DNA from 4 places in the Streptomyces sp. PKA51 genome. Region 4 is predicted to be linked to each of the others. Evidence: riboswitches for the same ligand, from Rfam matches in the RefSeq annotation. Region 4 holds a riboswitch; each other region holds the start of a gene.

Region 1 (4,031 bases), on a different contig from region 4:
CGGCTGCTGGTCCCGCTCTACGTCCATCCCGCCGAGGGGCCGCAGGCGTGGGAGGCCCTGCTGCACGAGGCCCCTCGGCTGCACGCGGTGGTGCTCAACGCGGCCGACGGTCCCGGCGACCGGCCGGATCCGGCCTTCCGTGCGGCGGCCGGACGGCTGCGCGCCGCGGGCGTCGCGCTGCTGGGGTACGTCGACACCGCCTACGGTCGGCGGCGCACCCGCGCCGTGGTCGCCGACGTGCGCCGGCACCGCCGGTGGTACGAGGTGGACGGCGTCTTCCTCGACCAGGTGCCGGTGCATGCCGCCCACCTGCCCCGTTACCGCCGGCTGGTGCTGGCCGCGCGGGTGCTGGGCGCCCGCAGGGCCGTGCTCAACCCGGGCACGCACCCGGACCCCGGGTACGCGGAGCTGGCCGACGTGCTGGTGACCTTCGAGGGGACGTGGGAGGACTACCGCCGGGCGCGGGTGCCGGCCTGGACGGCCGACCATCCGCCGGAGCGGTTCTGCCACTTGGTGCACGCGGTGCCCGAGGGGCGGGCGCACGAGGTGGCCCGCACGGCCGCCCTCCGCGGCGCGGGCGTGCACTGCGCCGTACCGGGCACGGGCGCGAACCCGTGGCGCAGCGCCCCGGCGCCGGCCGGTGCACAGGAGACATGGGAACACGAACGGGGAGGGACGCGGTGAAGGACCGGCGCCTACGGGCCGGGCTGCTGGGTGTGCTGCTGCTGGTGCTGGCGAGCTGCTCGTCGGCGCCGGAGGAGGACGGGGACGACGAGCCGGACGGGCGGCCGACGGTCACCGCGCCGGCCCCCTCGGGGCGGCCCGGTGACCGCTGGCAGCCGCGCCCGGGCACGGCCTGGCAGTGGCAGCTGGGCGGCAAACTCGACAAGGACGACACCGCCGTCGACGTGCCCGTCTACGACATCGACGGTTTCGAGAACACGGCGGCCACCGTGGCGGCGCTGCACGCCCGCGGCCGGAAGGTGATCTGCTACATCAACGCCGGTGCGTGGGAGGACTTCCGGCCGGACAAGAACGCGTTCCCCAAGGGGCTGCTGGGTCGCAAGAACAAGGGCTGGGACGGCGAGAAGTGGCTGGACATCCGCCGTCTGGACGAGCTGCGGCCGCTCATGGCGGCCCGCATGGACATGTGCCGGCAGAAGGGCTTCGACGCGGTCGAGCCGGATCTGACGGAGGGTTTCCGCAATGGCACGGGCTTTCCGCTGACGGCCGCCGACCAGCTGGCGTTCAACCGGATGCTGGCGCGGCTGGCGCACGAGCGCGGGCTCGCGGTGGGGCTGAAGAACGACCTGGAGCAGATTCCCGCGCTGGTGGGCGACTTCGACTTCGCGGTGAACGAGCAGTGCGCACAGTACAAGGAGTGCGAAAAACTGACGCCCTTCATCAAGCAGAACAAAGCGGTCTTCCACGTCGAATACGACCTGCCGACGGAGAAGTTCTGCGGTGAGGCCAAGCGGCTGGGCCTGAGTTCGATGCGCAAGAAGCTGGAGCTGGACGCCTCGCGCGAGCCGTGCTGACGGGCCGTCGGGCTACCCGCGGTAGCCCGCCTTCCGCCGCAGGACAGGCGGTGTTGACGGGTGATGGTTGCACCGTTTCGCCCGAAGTGAAGAAGTTCACAGATGCCGCTTCTGGTACGGAATCCGGGCGATGGATAGTGCAGGATCTCTCGTCGAACACAAGATCCCGTCACCGAGGCGGGCCACCCGGGCGGAACGCCGAGTCCTGCCGCCGCACCGGGTGAGGAATCGATTCCTCGATCGGCAGGAGCGGGAGACCCAAGCGGTACGGACCACGAACGCGGTGGTCCTTGGGGTGAAGCCACACACTGGCCGGGCAACTTCGCAGCCCGAACCCGACAGGTCATCTTTCGCAGGCGGATGCCGAAGGGCTGTGGCATGTCTGCGTTGCCTCGCATACCTGCACTCGTTTCCCGGGCCGCCACCGCGTCGGCCCTGACCGCCGCCACCATGGCGGCATCGGTCCTCGTTCCCGGCCTCGCCCCCGGCGCCTCCGCGGCGACCACCGGCGAGCAGGCCCTGAGGGTCGCGGCCGGCAAGGCCGGCTCCCCCTACCAGTGGGGCGCCACCGGCCCCAACCGCTTCGACTGCTCGGGCCTGACCCTGTACTCGTTCAAGAAGGCGGGCAAGAGCCTGCCGCGCACCGCCGCCGACCAGTACAACCGCACCCGGCACATCTCCGCCGGCTCCCGCACACCGGGCGACCTGGTGTTCTTCCACTCGGGCAGCAACGTCTACCACGTCGGCATCTACGCGGGTAACAACACGATCTGGCACGCCCCCAAGCCGGGTACCACCGTGCGCAAGGAGCGCATCTGGACCGGCAGCGTCTGGTACGGCCGCGTGGGCTGACCCCGCACACCCTCGTCCTCGCCGGCCGCCGTCAGGCGACGGCGAGGACGATCTTGCCGGTGAGGTGGCCGTGCTCGCTCTCCCGGTGCGCGTCGGCCGCCTCCTCCAGGCGGTAGACCCGGTGGACGGGCAGCTGCAGCAGACCCGCCTCGTGCAAGGCGAGCGCCTCGCTCAGGGCGGGCACCGGCCGCACCTCGCGGCCACCCGAGCTGAAGCGGGCCCCGTGCAGCCGGGCGCCCTCGGCATCGGCGATCGACACCACCCGGTCGGCGCCGCCGGTCACCTCGACGGACACCCACACGGCGTCGCCCTTGCCGACGGCGTCCAGCGCCGCGTCCACCCGGCCGGGGGCGGCCGCCTCGCGCACCCGCTCGGCGAGCCCCTGCCCGTACGTCACCGGGATCGCGCCGAGACCCCGCAGGTAGGCGTGGTTGGACTCGCTCGCCGTGCCGATGACCCGCACCCCGCGGGCCCGGGCGAACTGCACGGCCAGGGTGCCCACGCCCCCGGCGGCACCGTGGACGAGCAGCGTCTCGCCGTCGCCGAGCTCCAGCAGCTCCATCACCCGCCGGGCCGTCTCGGCGGCCACCGGCAGGGCGGCCGCCTCCTCCCAGGCGAGCGAGACGGGCTTGACCACGACCTGGTCCTCCCGGGCCAGTGCCTGCTCGGCGTAGGCACCGGTCACCGTGCGACCGAACACGGCGTCGCCCGCCCGCACCTGCGTCACGCCCTCCCCCACCGCCTCGACCAGGCCGGACGCCTCCACCCCGGGGACGTGCGGCAGCTCCAGGGGGAAGGTGTCCGCCATGGCGCCGCTGCGCAGCTTGTGGTCGAGCGGGTTGACGCCGGCGCAGCGCACCGCGATGCGGACCTGCCCCGGCCCGGGGACGGGCAGCGGCACCTCGACCGGCCGCAGGACGTCGGCCGGTCCGTACGAGCTGAAGGAGATCGCCTTGATCGTCGTCATGGGATCACCCTGATCGACGACCGGCCGATTCGCCGCCAGGCTGGCCGGACCGCCACCCGGATACCGTGCTCCGGGGCCGGCGCCTACGCCCCTTCCTCGGCGAGCCGCTTGACACCCTCCAGCGTGGCCCGCATGCCCGCCTTGAACTCCTCCAGCCGCATGGCCACGAGCTCCTCCTCGCGGTCGGGCATCCGGGCGATGGCCACGCTGATCCCCGAGGGCGCGGGGCCGATGCGCACCGACTGGCGCAGCAGGGTGGCCGCCCCCTCCGGACCGTCGGGCTCCAGTTCGAACTTCCAGGTGGCCATGGGGTGGGCCGGGTCGGCCTCGCCACCGCCGTAGCGGCCGTCGGGGTCGGTGACCGCCCAGCTGAACAGCCGCTCGGTGACCAGCCCGACCACGTGGGAGACGGTCCGCCACTCCCCCGCGTACGGGTGGCGGTTGAACCCCTCGAAACGCGCGCCCGGCTCCACACCGGTGGCACCGTCCAGCCAGGCCGTGCTCTGCAGCTCGGTGCTCAGGCGGGCGGGCAGGCCGATGTCCGTCACGAGCTTCCACACGACGGCCGGAGCCGCGTCGATGCGGATCTCCTCCTGCGCACCCGGGGCGTCCGCCAGACGCATGATGTCTCCCTCCCACAACTGAACATGACAAGTCGTTGGGCACAGTGTGCA
Region 2 (4,031 bases), on a different contig from region 4:
AAACCGCGGGAAGGCGCTGCGGCCGGCGTACACCGCGGCGTCGTCGAGGATCTCCTCGATGCGCAGCAGCTGGTTGTACTTGGCGACGCGCTCGGAGCGGGCCGGGGCGCCGGTCTTGATCTGGCCGCAGTTGGTGGCGACGGCCAGGTCGGCGATGGTGACGTCCTCGGTCTCGCCGGAGCGGTGGGACATCATGCACTTGAAGCCGTTGCGCTGGGCCAGCTCGACGGCGTCGAGGGTCTCGGTCAGCGAGCCGATCTGGTTGACCTTGACCAGCAGGGCGTTGGCGGTGCCCTCCTCGATGCCGCGGGCGAGGCGCTCGGGGTTGGTGACGAACAGGTCGTCACCGACGAGCTGGACCTTGTCGCCGAGCTTGTCGGTGATGGTCTTCCAGCCGTCCCAGTCGTCCTCGAACAGCGGGTCCTCGATGGAGACCAGCGGGTACGCCTCGACGAGCTCGGCGTAGTAGTCGGTCATCTGGGCCGCGGTGCGGTCCTGGCCCTCGAACGTGTAGACGCCGTCCTTGTAGAACTCGGAGGCGGCGACGTCCAGGGCGAGCGCGATGTCCTGGCCGGGGGTGTAGCCGGCCTCCTTGATGGCCTCGAGGATGAGGTCGAGGGCCTCGCGGTTGGAGCCCAGGTTCGGGGCGAAGCCGCCCTCGTCGCCCAGGCCGGTGGACAGGCCGCGGCCCTTCAGGACCTTCTTGAGGGTGTGGTAGACCTCGGTGCCCCAGCGCAGGGCCTCGGAGAAGGACTCCGCGCCGATCGGCGCGATCATGAACTCCTGGATGTCCACGTTGGAGTCGGCGTGCGAGCCGCCGTTGAGGATGTTCATCATCGGAACGGGCAGCAGGTGCGCGTTCGGGCCGCCGAGGTAGCGGAAGAGGGGCAGGTCGGACGCCTCGGAGGCGGCGTGCGCGACGGCCAGGGAGACGCCGAGGATGGCGTTGGCGCCGAGCGAGCCCTTGTTGTCGGTGGCGTCCAGGTCGAACATGGCCTGGTCGATCAGGCGCTGCTCGGTGGCGTCGTAGCCGACCAGCTCCGGGCCGATCTGCTCGATCACGGCGAGGACGGCCTTCTCGACACCCTTGCCGAGGTAGCGGTCCGGGTCGCCGTCACGGAGCTCGATGGCCTCGAAGGCGCCGGTGGAGGCGCCGGACGGCACGGCGGCACGGCCCGTGGAGCCGTCGTCGAGGCCGACCTCGACCTCGACCGTGGGGTTGCCTCGCGAGTCGAGGATCTCGCGAGCTACGACGACGTCGATGGACGGCACGAGGGTCTCCTTCGTGTGTGTCTGGAGTTCTGCACCCCGAGCCTAACGGGCCCCACGGGCTCTCCCCGCGCTGGACCGGGCCACGGGCCGAAAATTGGCACAAATGCCGATATCACGGGATGAAAACCCAGTATGTTCGCTCAACGGACAGTCGACGGGACCCGGCCGGCACGGCCAGCACGGCGGCCCGAACGGCGAAGCCCCGCTCCGGTGCGGCTCGGGGGGAAGCGCAGCGGAACGGGGCGGTCGTACGGCCGGTCGTCGGGCGGCCGGTCCCGGCGGCCGGGCGGCCACGGGACCGCCCGGCACCTTTCGACCGGCTCCGGTCAGCGCAGGTGCAGCTGCTGACCGGGGAAGATCAGATCGGCGTTGTCGATGACGTCCTTGTTGAGGTCGTAGAGCTTCGCCCAGCCACCGCGCACCTTCTGGGCGTCGGCGATGGTCCCGAGGGTGTCGCCCTCCTTGACCTTGTACTCGCCGGTGCCCTGCTTGACCTCGCGCGGCGCGGTCTTCCTGGCCTCCGCGGCCGCGTCGTCGGCGTCCGAGTCCCGCGTGACCTTCTTCGGAGCGCTGTGGCGCTCGCTGCGGTCGGCGTGGCTCTTGGAGGAGTAGGCCCCCTCGGCGGAGGTGGACTTGCGGGTCTTCTTCGCGGGGGCGGAGCCGGAGTCGTCGTCGGAGGTGTCGACGTCGGCCTTGGCGCCGCCGGAGGTCAGGTTGCCCGCGCCGGCGCAGCCCCAGGCGCCCGGGCCCTGCATGGCCAGCAGACGCTCGGCGGTGGCGATCTGCTGGGCCTTGGTGGCGAGGTCGGCGCGCGGGGCGTACTTGGTGCCGCCCGCGGCCTTCCAGGAGTCGTTCGAGAACTGCAGGCCGCCGTAGTAGCCGTTGCCGGTGTTGATGTGCCAGTTGCCGCTGGACTCGCACTGGGCGACCTTGTCCCAGGTCGAGACGGAGGCGGCGTTGGCGGAGGTCGCGACCATCAGCGGGGCGGCGACCGCGGCGCCGGTGACGCCGGCGAGCGTGACGATTCGGACGGCCTTGGACGGACGACGGTGCTTGCCCTTGGACATAAGTCGTTTTCCTCACCGACGCCTACGAGGTGAGCTGTCGGGTTCGGGCTGTGAGACTGCCCGGCCCGGTGCGAGCACCGGGCTTCACCCCAAGCCGTCCGTCCCTGCGGTCTGGCGACCGCCGGTCCGTCCGGCACCTACCTTGGTTCCCCCGCTCCTGCCTACGGCGCTTGCGCGACGACTCCCCCGGCCGCCGGCAGGATTCGGCGTGGCGACCGTGGTGCTCGCGGTGGCGAGCGGTGAAGACGGTAAGCACAGGCGGCCTGCGGGTTCAAACCCCACTTTTCAGCCAAGGCCGTCTTCGGTTACCGCGGGAAACCTGACGTTTCCGCAGGTGGCCCTGGGTAGACGCAAATCGGACGGACGCTCTCCGCCGCCGAGTCGAAGAGACCCATGTCTCACTTTCGACTGGAACGGACATTCGGCCCTTTCCGCATGGCTATTGACGGATATCCAGGCGCTGACCAGGGAGGATAAGGTCCGGATCAGTTCCGACAACTTTTTCGTTCTTCTGATACAGCGTCTGCCAGCCGCCGGAGACCGCATGCTCCTGGGCGATCACTGACAGGTTGTCACCCGGCTGCACGGTGTAGTCGTTTGCGGCCGGGATGCCCGGCCGGGAATCGCCCCCGCGCGAGGGTCGCTGTGCGCCGTCGTCCGGACCGTTCGGGGTCGCGCGGTGGCGCCCCGAACCCTCCGCCGCGCCGGCGTCCCCGGCGGACGCGCCGTCGGCTCCGGGCGCACTCGACGGGCCGGCGGAGCCGTCGGCCGGGGCCGACGGGAGGTCGGTGCCGGGCTCCTTGCGGTGCTTGCCCTGCCCGGCGTCCGGCGTGCCGCTCGCGGAACCTGACGGGGTGCCACCGGCATCCGGCGTGCGCGAGGCGTCCGGGGTTGCCCCGGACGGCGCACCGGACCGGCCGGGCGCGGGCGTGGGCAGCCCGGACGGCGACGTCGACGGCGACCCGGACGGCGTGCCGGAGGGCGCGGGGGTGGCATCGGGGGCACGGGAGGCGTCCGGAGCGGGAGAGCCGTGCTCCGGCGCGGGAGTGGCGTGGCGCTCCGGCGTCCGGCCGGTCTCCGCGGCCGGCGGCGGGGTGGCCTTGGTGCCCGGGTCCACCTCGGGCGCCCGCTCGCTGCGGGCGAGGCCCGCGCCCTCGCCGCAGCTCGTCCACGGGCCGGGGCCCTGCGACTTGAGGATGCTCTCGGCGATGGCGATCTGCTGCGAGCGGCTGGCGAGGTCGGGCCGGGGCGCGTACGAGATGCCGCCGTGCTGCTCCCACATCTCCTGGGTGATCTGCAGGCCGCCGAAGAAGCCGTTGCCCTGGTTGGCACTCCACATCCCCCCGCTCTCGCACTGGGCGACCTTGTCCCAGGTGCCCGCGTCGGCCGCGGTGGCGCTGGTGGCGGCCAGCAGCGGCATGGCGACGCTGGCTCCGGTCACCCCCGCCGCGAGCACGATGGCGGGGACCTGACGGGGACGGCGATGTCTACCAGTGCCGGAGCGCATGTTCGGGCCTCTCGGGTAGGCGGCTTCGGATGGTCGTCGAACATAGCGACGGCCCCCAAGAGTCACAACCCGGTGTAGCGGAGGTCACGCTGCGATAACCGCGAGGTGACCGGACGTCATGTGCTAAGGGCATGCGAGGGCCTGCGCGGGCGGACGCGCCGTGAATTCCACGGGCAGCGTGCGCA
Region 3 (4,031 bases), on a different contig from region 4:
CTCCAGCGGGCGCGCCGGCGGCACCGGCACGTACACCCAGGCGATCTTGCGGCGCAGCTGGGTGAGGAGCGCGGCGAGGCTGGGGCTGCCGGAGGCCTGGGCGAGGGTCTCGTCGAACCAGTCGCCGAGCCGGCACAGCTCCCCCACCCGGTCCGTACGGGCCCGGTCGCGGCCCAGCCGGACCAGCCCGCGCAGCACCTTCAGGTGCGCCTCGGTGCGCCGCTGGGCGGCCCGCGCGGCTCCCAGCGGCTCCAGCAGGGCGCGAACGTCCAGCAGGTCGGCGGCCTCGCGCTCGCTGGGCTCGGCCACGCAGGCGCCCGCGTGGCGGCGGGTGGTGACGAACCCCTCGGAGGCGAGGGTGCGCAGGGCCTCGCGCACGGGGACCCGGGAGACGCCGTAGCGGCGGGCGAGGAGTTCCTCGACGAGCCTGCTGCCGGGCGGGTGGACGCCCGCGACGATGTCGTCGCGGATGGCGGCGCACACGGCGTGCGCGGACAGCCGGCGGACGCCGTCCCGGGCTCCGCCGCCGGCGGGTCCGGGGACGGTCACCGTGCCGGCGCCGTCGCCGTTCACGAACGGTCTCTCATCGCTGTACCTCCGGATGTGCCCCGTCGCCTGACGCCCACTCAGCGACTCTATGCGAGCCGGCCGGGCATTTCCGATGGTGCCTCCTGCCGCACGGACGCCTTTCGGCCAGCCGGTACGGTGCACGAAGGCCCCGGCCGCAGGGGCCGGGGCCGTGCTCGCGCCGTGCGCGGGGGCGTCAGACGTTGACGCCGTGCGAGGCCAGGTAGGCGATCGGGTCGATGTCGGAGCCGTAGGTCGGGGCCGTGCGGGCCTCGAAGTGCAGGTGCGGGCCGGTGACGTTGCCGGTGGCGCCGGACAGGCCGATCTGCTGGCCCGGGGTGACCGACTGGCCGACCGAGACGTCGATGGACGACAGGTGGGCGTACTGCGTGTACGTGCCGTCGGCCATCTGGATCACGACGTTGTTGCCGTAGGCGCCGCCCCAGCCGGCCTCGACGATCGTGCCCATGCCGACCGCGTGCACCGAGGTGCCGGTCTCGGCGTGGAAGTCGATGCCGGTGTGGCTGCCGGAGGACCACAGGCCGCTGGAGGCCTTGTAGGACGTGGAGACGTAGGAGCTGTCGAGCGGGCTGACGAACGTCCCCAGGCGCTTGCGCTCGGCGTCGCGGGCGGCACGCTCCTTGGCGGCGCGCTCCTCGTCGAGCTTGCGCTGGGCCTCCTCGGCGCGCTGCTTGGCCTCGGCGGCCAGCTTCTTGGCGTTGGCCTCGGCCTGCTGACGGGCGTTGGCCTCGTCGGCGACGCCGCGCTGGGTCTCGGCCTGGGCGTCGACGTTGCCGGCCATGACGTCACCGATGACGACGGCCTGCGTCAGGCCGGTGTCCTCGGGGCGCTGGGAGTCGTCGGAGGCGGCGAAGGCCGGGGCGGCGACACCGGCGACCACACCGGCGGCGGTCAGCGTGGCGATGCCCGCGACGTTGGCGCCCACGCGCACGGCGCGGCTCGGACGACGGTGCTTCCCGGTGGGACGGGTGAACGACATGGCTGTCGCTGATCCTTTCCTTCCTTCTCGCCTACCGGGTTAGCTGACGGGTTCGGAGCAGGAAGGTCTCCTACGGTCCCCTCGTGAAAGGGAACCGATTCACCCCAGGGGACTTTGGGTCCCCGGCTCCCTGCGACCCTGGGGGCCGCGTGGGACTCGGCGATGGCTGCCCGGGACCGCGGTTTGCGGCTCCGATCTGACGGACTGCCGAGCTGACGCTAATCGCCGTCAGATTCGATCGGCAAACAGAAGTGGGTTTTTATGACGTACGCCACACGACCAACACGCAACCACCGCCTGAAAGTGGACATAAAGGTGGCGCGTGGGTCCCCTCGGACCCACGCGCCACCTCAGTCGAACTGATGCTCCGTCAGGCGGAGATCACCGTCACCGGGCCGATGCCCAGCGCCTTCACGGGTTCGGCGATCTGCGCCGCGTCACCGACGAGCACCGTCACCAGCCGGTCCGCCGGGAAGGCGCTCACGACGGCGGCGGTGGCCTCCACCGTGCCGGTCTGCGCGAGGCGTTCGTACAGGTGTCCCTGGAAGTCGTCCGGCAGGAACTGCTCGACCTGGTCGGCGAGCGTGCCGGCGACGGCGGCCGCCGTCTCGTACTTCAGCGGGGCCACCCCCACCAGGTTCTGCACGGCGACGTCGCGCTCCTGGTCCGTCAGCCCCTCGGCGGCCAGCGTGCGCAGCACCGTCCACAGGTCCTCCAGGGCGGGACCGGTGTTGGGGGTGTCGACGGAGCCGCTGATGGCGAGCAGGGAGACGCCGGTGCCCTCGGGCGAGGACAGCAGCACCTGCCCGAAGGAGCGCACGCCGTAGGTGTAGCCCTTCTCCTCGCGCAGGACGCGGTCCAGCCGCGAGGTGAGGGTGCCGCCCAGGCAGTACGTGCCGAGCACCTGGGCCGGCCAGACGCGGTCGTGCCGGTCGGGGCCGGTGCGCCCGATCAGCAGCTGGGTCTGCACCGCACCGGGACGGTCGACGATGACGACGCGGCCGGTGTCGTCGGCCGTGACGGGCTGCGGGGCGCGCCGCTGCGCCGGCGCGCCCGTCCACGCGCCCAGCGACTGCTCCAGGACGTGGTCGAGGTCGGTGCCGGTGAAGTCGCCGACGACCACCGCGGTGGCCGCGGCGGGCCGCACATGGGCCTCGTAGAAGGCGCGCACGGCGGTGGCGTCGATGCGCTCGACCGTCTCCTGGCTGCCCTGGCGCGGCCGGGACATCCGCACGTCGGCCGGGAACAGCTCGGCGGCCAGCGCCATGGCCGCCCGGCGGGCGGGGTTGGCCAGCTCGTGCGGGATCTCGTCGAGGCGGTTGCGCACCAGGCGCTCGATCTCGCCGTCGGGGAAGGCCGGGGCGCGCAGGGCGTCGGCCAGCAGGCCCAGCGCCTTGGGCAGCCGGGAGGCCGGCACCTCCAGGGACAGCCGTACGCCCGGGTGGTCGGCGTGGGCGTCGAGGGTGGCCCCGCAGCGCTCCAGCTCCGCGGCGAACTCCTCGGCGCTGAGCTTGTCGGTGCCCTCGGAGAAGGCCCGGGCCATGATCGTGGCGACGCCGTCCAGACCCTCGGGCTCGGCGGCCAGCGGGACGTCCAGGACGATCTCGACGGCGATGACCTGCTGCCCGGGGCGGTGGCAGCGCAGCACGGTCAGGCCGTTGGGCAGCTGCCCGCGCTCGGGGGCCGGGAAGGCCCAGGGGGTGGGCAGGCCCGGCCGGGGCTGGGGGTGGAACACCATCGAGGGGCCGGCGGTGTCCGTCGTGCTCGCGGCTACGGCGTCGCTCACTGGGCCGTCTCCTCTTCTTCGATCTCGGTGGCGTTCTTGATGGTGTCCTCGTCGACCGTGGGCGCGGTCTGCGGCGTGGGCTCGTAGACGAGCACGGCACGGTTGTCGCGGTGCAGGCGGGCCTTGGCGATCTGCTGCACCTCCTGCGGGGTCACCTCCAGGACGCGCTGGACGGCGGTGAGCGCCAGCTGCGGGTCGCCGAAGAGCGTGGCGAAGCGGCACAGCTCGTCCGCCCGGCCGCTGACGGTGGCGAGCCGGTCCAGCCACTCGCGCTCCAGCTGGGCCTGGGCGCGCTCCATCTCCTCGGGGGTGGGGCCCTCGGCGGCGAAGCGGGTGAGCTCCTCGTCGACGGCGGCCTCGATGTCGGCCACCTCCACGCCGCCGGACGCCTTGACGTCCAGCCAGCCCAGCGAGGGCGCCCCGGCCAGGCGCAGCAGGCCGAAGCCGGCGGCGACGGCGCTGCGGTCGTGGCGCACCAGGCGGTTGTGCAGGCGGGAGGACTCGCCGCCGCCGAGGATCGTCAGCGCCACGTCGGCCGCGTCCGCCTCGCGGGTGCCGTCGTGCGGCAGGCGGTAGGCGGCCATCAGGGCGCGCGAGGGCACCTCCTCGCGGACGACCTCGCGCAGCTCGCGGCCGATGTTCTCCGGCAGGGCGCCGTCGCGCGGGGGCTGTTTGCCG
Region 4 (4,031 bases):
CCAGGTGCAGATGAGGACCGGTGACATTGCCGGTCGCACCGACACGGCCGATGACCGTGCCGGGGCCTACCTTGCCGGAGGTGATCACCATCGACGACAGGTGGCAGTACCAGACCTCCGTGCCGTCACCGAGGGTCAGCACGACGCGATAGCCGTACGCGCCCGCCCAGCCGGCCTGCGTGACCGTACCCCCGCTCACGGCCCGCACCGGAGTGCCGGTCGGGGCGGCGAAGTCCTCGCCGGTGTGGTGATGCGAGGACCACATGGCCCCGGCCCGCCCGAAACCGGCGGTGAGGGTGTAGGAGGTGAGGGGCAGGGTGAAGGAGCCGCCACCGGCGTGGGGCTGCGCCTGGGGGGCACGGTGCTGCGCCTGAGGGGCGCGGTGCTGCTGGGGCGCCCGGTGGGCCTGCGGGGCGGCGTGCGCCTGCGGCGCCCGGTGGGCCTGCGGGGCGGAGTGCGCCTGCGGGGCGTGGTGGGCCTGCGGGGCGGCGTGCGGAGCCTTGTGGGTCTGCTGGCTCTGATGCGTCTGGTGACTGTGCTGGGCCTGGTGACTGTGCTGGGCCTGGTGCGGCGCCGGCGCCGCATGGGCGGGCGCTGCCGCCGCTGCCTCGTGCACCGCCGCCGCGCGGGCTGCCGCCGCCCGGGCCGCGGCAGCGGCCTTGGCCTCGGCTTCCGCCACTGCCGCCTGCTGCGCGGCCATCGCCTGGTGCCGTTGCGCCGCCGCGCGGGCCTCGGCCGCCTGCACGGCCGCTTCCGCCGCCTCCTGCTGGTGGTCGGCCTGCTGCATGATGCGTGCCCGCAGCACCTCGCCCGCGTCGGCGACGTCCTCGCCGAACGCCGTTGCGGGCGCATTCCGCCCCGGGTCGGGCACGGATATGGGGGCCGCCGGGCGGTCCTGCGCGCTGGCCATGCCGCCGGCACCCACTGCCGCGATCATGCCCACGCCGAGGACGGCACCGCTGCGGGCCATCGTGCCGCCGCGCTGCTTGGCGGCGCGGTGCCGGCCGCGCTCGAGCGGCGTCGCCGGGAGCGCGTCGCCGGGGTCGGTGGCGACGGGACCGGTGGCGCCGGGATCGTAGGGCGGGGCGTAAGCCGGGACGATCGGAGGGTCGTACGCGGTGTAGGAACCGTCGTCGGCACCGTGCCTGTTGGACGCCACCGGGGCGCACTCCTTTCCTTCCCACTCGCCTACCGGGTTAGCTGTCGGGTTCGGAGCAGGAAGGTCTCCTACGGGCCGGTGCGCGGCCCGATTCACCCCAAAGGGATGGTTCCCCGGTTCCGTTCACGGGATTCGGCGAAGGCGCGCGGCACCGCCTCTTGCGGCGGTATCCAGGACCGCGCTGCGTTATCGAACGTTAATAGACATCGCGACCGGATTCCAAGCCGAACGGGTGAATCCACAGGCGTGTTGACGCTCCGATTTTCTGACGGAGCGTCAATTGTTATGCGCGCTCCCCCGCGGGCCGGCGGCGCCGGGCCGGACGGGTGCGGCCGCGCCCGGGACGGCGCTGCGACTGCTCCTGCCGGGGCTGCTCCGGCCGGGACTGCTCCTGCCGGGGCGCGGGCACCGCGATCGTCACCGGGACACCGCTCGGCTCGCGGGCGCCGGTGATCCGGACGAGCTCGGCGTCCTGCGGGCGCACGTCGGCCGTCTCCGGGGCGATGCGCGCGGTCGCCATCATCTGCCGCATGTCGCGCCGCTCCTCGGGCAGGACCAGCGTGACGACGGTGCCCGCCTCGCCGGCCCGGGCCGTACGGCCGCCGCGGTGCAGGTAGTCCTTGTGGTCGACGGGCGGGTCGATGTTGACGACGAGGTCGAGCCCGTCGATGTGGATGCCGCGCGCCGCCACGTTCGTGGCGATCAGCGCCGTCACCTGCTCGGTGCGGAACTGCTCCAGCACGCGGTTGCGCTGCGGCTGGCTCTTGCCGCCGTGCAGCGCCGCGGCGCGCACGCCCTGCGCCAGCAGGCGCTTGACCAGCCGGTCGGCGCCCCGCTTGGTGTCCACGAACATGATCACGCGGCCTTCGCGGGCCGCGATCCGGGTGACCACGTCCCGCTTGGCCTCCACGTCGGCGACGTGCAGCAGGTGGTGCTCCATGGTGACCACCGCACCCGCCGAGGGGTCGACGGAGTGGGTGACGGGGTCGGTCAGGAAGCGGCGCACGAGCCGGTCGACGTTGCGGTCCAGCGTCGCGGAGAACAGCATCCGCTGACCACCCGGGGCGACCTGGTCGAGCAGGCGGGTGACCTGGGGAAGGAAGCCCATGTCGGCCATCTGGTCCGCCTCGTCCAGGACGGTGACGGTCACGTCGCCCAGGGCGCAGTCGCCGCGCTGGAGCAGGTCGGCGAGCCGACCCGGCGTCGCGACCATGACCTCGGCGCCACGGCCGAGGGCCTGCGCCTGCCGACCGATGGACAGCCCACCGACGACGGTGACCGTACGCAGGTCCAGGGCGGCCGCATAAGGGGCGAGGGAATCGGTGACCTGCTGCGCGAGCTCGCGGGTGGGCACCAGCACCAGCGCCAGCGGCCGGCCCGGCTGGGCCCGCCGGCCCGCGGTACGGGCCAGGAGCGCCAGCCCGAAGGCGAGGGTCTTGCCGGAACCGGTACGCCCACGGCCGAGGACGTCACGTCCGGCGAGGGAGTTCGGCAGGGTCGCGGCCTGAATGGGGAAGGGCTCGGTGACGCCCTCGCGGGTCAGCGTCTTCAGCAGGGCGGCCGGCATGTCGAGGTCGGCGAAGGAGGCGACGGGCGGCAGCGCCGGCGTCGTGGCCTCGGGCACCTCGAAATCGGCGGCCGGCTCGACGACGGCAGCGGCACCCCGCACGGGGCCGCCGGCGCGACGCCGGGCGGAACGGCTCTCGCCGCCGGAGCGGCTGCCGCCGCGGGTACGGGTGCCGGGGCGGCTGTCGCCGCCGGAACGGGTGCCGCCGGAACGGCTGCCGCCGCCGGAACGGGCCTCGCCCGCGGAACGGGCGTCCCCACCGGAGCGGGCACTGCCGCCGGAACGGGTCTCTCCGCCATTGCGGCCGTTGCCGCCGGTCCGGGCGTCGTCAGTGGCGCGGGGGCTGCCGCCGGTCCGGGCATCGCTGCCGGTCCGGACGCTGCCGCCGGAGCGCGCGTCCCTGCCGGTCCGGGCGTCGCCACCGGAGCGGGCGCCACGACCGGAACGGGCACCGCCACCGGAACCGGCGTTACCGCCGGAGCGGGCGTTGCCACTGGAACGGGCACCGCCACCGGAGCGGCTGTCGCCGCTCGTGCGGGCGCTGCCGGCGGAGCGGGCCTCGCCGGGGGTCCTGGCGTTGCCGGAGCGGGCTTCGCCACCGGAGCGGGCGGGGCGGGGGGCGGAGCGAGTCATGCGGGACCTTCCCTCGGTGGCGGCGGCGGGAGCCGGGCCCCCGGTGGACGACGCGACAATGGGGCCCGCACCCAGTGGTGCGGGCCCCATGGCGCGTACGCGCGTACGGTTTCGTCAGATGGTGACGATGTTCTCGGCCTGCAGGCCCTTCTGGCCCTGCGTGACCTCGAAGGACACCTTCTGGCCCTCGAGCAGCTCACGGAAGCCGTTGGAGGCGATGTTCGAGTAGTGGGCGAAGACGTCGGGGCCGCCGCCGTCCTGCTCGATGAAGCCGAAGCCCTTTTCCGAGTTGAACCACTTCACGGTGCCAGTAGCCATGTCTATCTCCTTAGTGATGGGGTGGCCCCCGACCGGAAAAAGACCGGCGAAAACAAAAATGCGCCTTCGGCTACATGGCCGAGGCGCACACGAGTTCCATGGGTACCACAACTGCAACTCGTACGAGCGTACCACGCCCTGTGCGCCTCGTGTGGATCTTGAAGAACGCTGCCCCCGGCCCGCGCTATAACTCGACGCCCTGGGCCCTGGCGTGCCGGTCGGCGGCGACTTCCGCCTCGGCCTCGTCGAGGTAGACCTCGCAGACCAGCCGCCCGTCCGCGGTCATGTTGTGCTCCAGCTCCCAGAGGCTGACCTCTCCCCCGCCTTCGAGCAGGAACGCGTGCTCGTAGAAGC

The links. A riboswitch is a leader RNA that binds a small molecule or an ion and turns the genes downstream of it on or off. The one in region 4 is predicted to bind cyclic di-AMP.
Region 1: linked by a shared signal. The riboswitch ahead of AC27L3_RS01465 (C40 family peptidase) and the one ahead of AC27L3_RS07305 (M23 family metallopeptidase) in region 4 are both predicted to bind cyclic di-AMP.
Region 2: linked by a shared signal. The riboswitch ahead of AC27L3_RS22405 (transglycosylase family protein) and the one ahead of AC27L3_RS07305 (M23 family metallopeptidase) in region 4 are both predicted to bind cyclic di-AMP.
Region 3: linked by a shared signal. The riboswitch ahead of AC27L3_RS21650 (M23 family metallopeptidase) and the one ahead of AC27L3_RS07305 (M23 family metallopeptidase) in region 4 are both predicted to bind cyclic di-AMP.

What each region holds. Positions count from the first base shown of each region.
Region 1 is NZ_BAAJPZ010000001.1:382,706-386,736, reverse strand. It holds gene AC27L3_RS01475 (spherulation-specific family 4 protein) at 1-684, shown strand, start outside; gene AC27L3_RS01470 (endo alpha-1,4 polygalactosaminidase) at 654-1,538, shown strand; cyclic di-AMP (ydaO/yuaA leader) riboswitch at 1,758-1,913, shown strand; gene AC27L3_RS01465 (C40 family peptidase) at 1,917-2,390, shown strand; gene AC27L3_RS01460 (NADP-dependent oxidoreductase) at 2,422-3,348, opposite strand; gene AC27L3_RS01455 (SRPBCC family protein) at 3,441-3,980, opposite strand.
Region 2 is NZ_BAAJPZ010000016.1:81,105-85,135, forward strand. It holds gene eno (phosphopyruvate hydratase) at 1-1,272, opposite strand, end outside; gene AC27L3_RS22405 (transglycosylase family protein) at 1,599-2,339, opposite strand; cyclic di-AMP (ydaO/yuaA leader) riboswitch at 2,344-2,518, opposite strand; gene AC27L3_RS22410 (transglycosylase family protein) at 2,779-3,780, opposite strand; gene AC27L3_RS22415 (cytochrome P450 family protein) at 3,970-4,031, opposite strand, start outside.
Region 3 is NZ_BAAJPZ010000015.1:60,397-64,427, forward strand. It holds gene AC27L3_RS21645 (GntR family transcriptional regulator) at 1-549, opposite strand, end outside; gene AC27L3_RS21650 (M23 family metallopeptidase) at 764-1,567, opposite strand; cyclic di-AMP (ydaO/yuaA leader) riboswitch at 1,581-1,739, opposite strand; gene AC27L3_RS21655 (M16 family metallopeptidase) at 1,938-3,305, opposite strand; gene AC27L3_RS21660 (M16 family metallopeptidase) at 3,350-4,031, opposite strand, start outside.
Region 4 is NZ_BAAJPZ010000004.1:24,892-28,922, forward strand. It holds gene AC27L3_RS07305 (M23 family metallopeptidase) at 1-1,159, opposite strand, end outside; cyclic di-AMP (ydaO/yuaA leader) riboswitch at 1,171-1,307, opposite strand; gene AC27L3_RS07310 (DEAD/DEAH box helicase) at 1,443-2,828, opposite strand; gene AC27L3_RS07315 (cold-shock protein) at 3,474-3,677, opposite strand; gene AC27L3_RS07320 (DUF6227 family protein) at 3,862-4,031, opposite strand, start outside.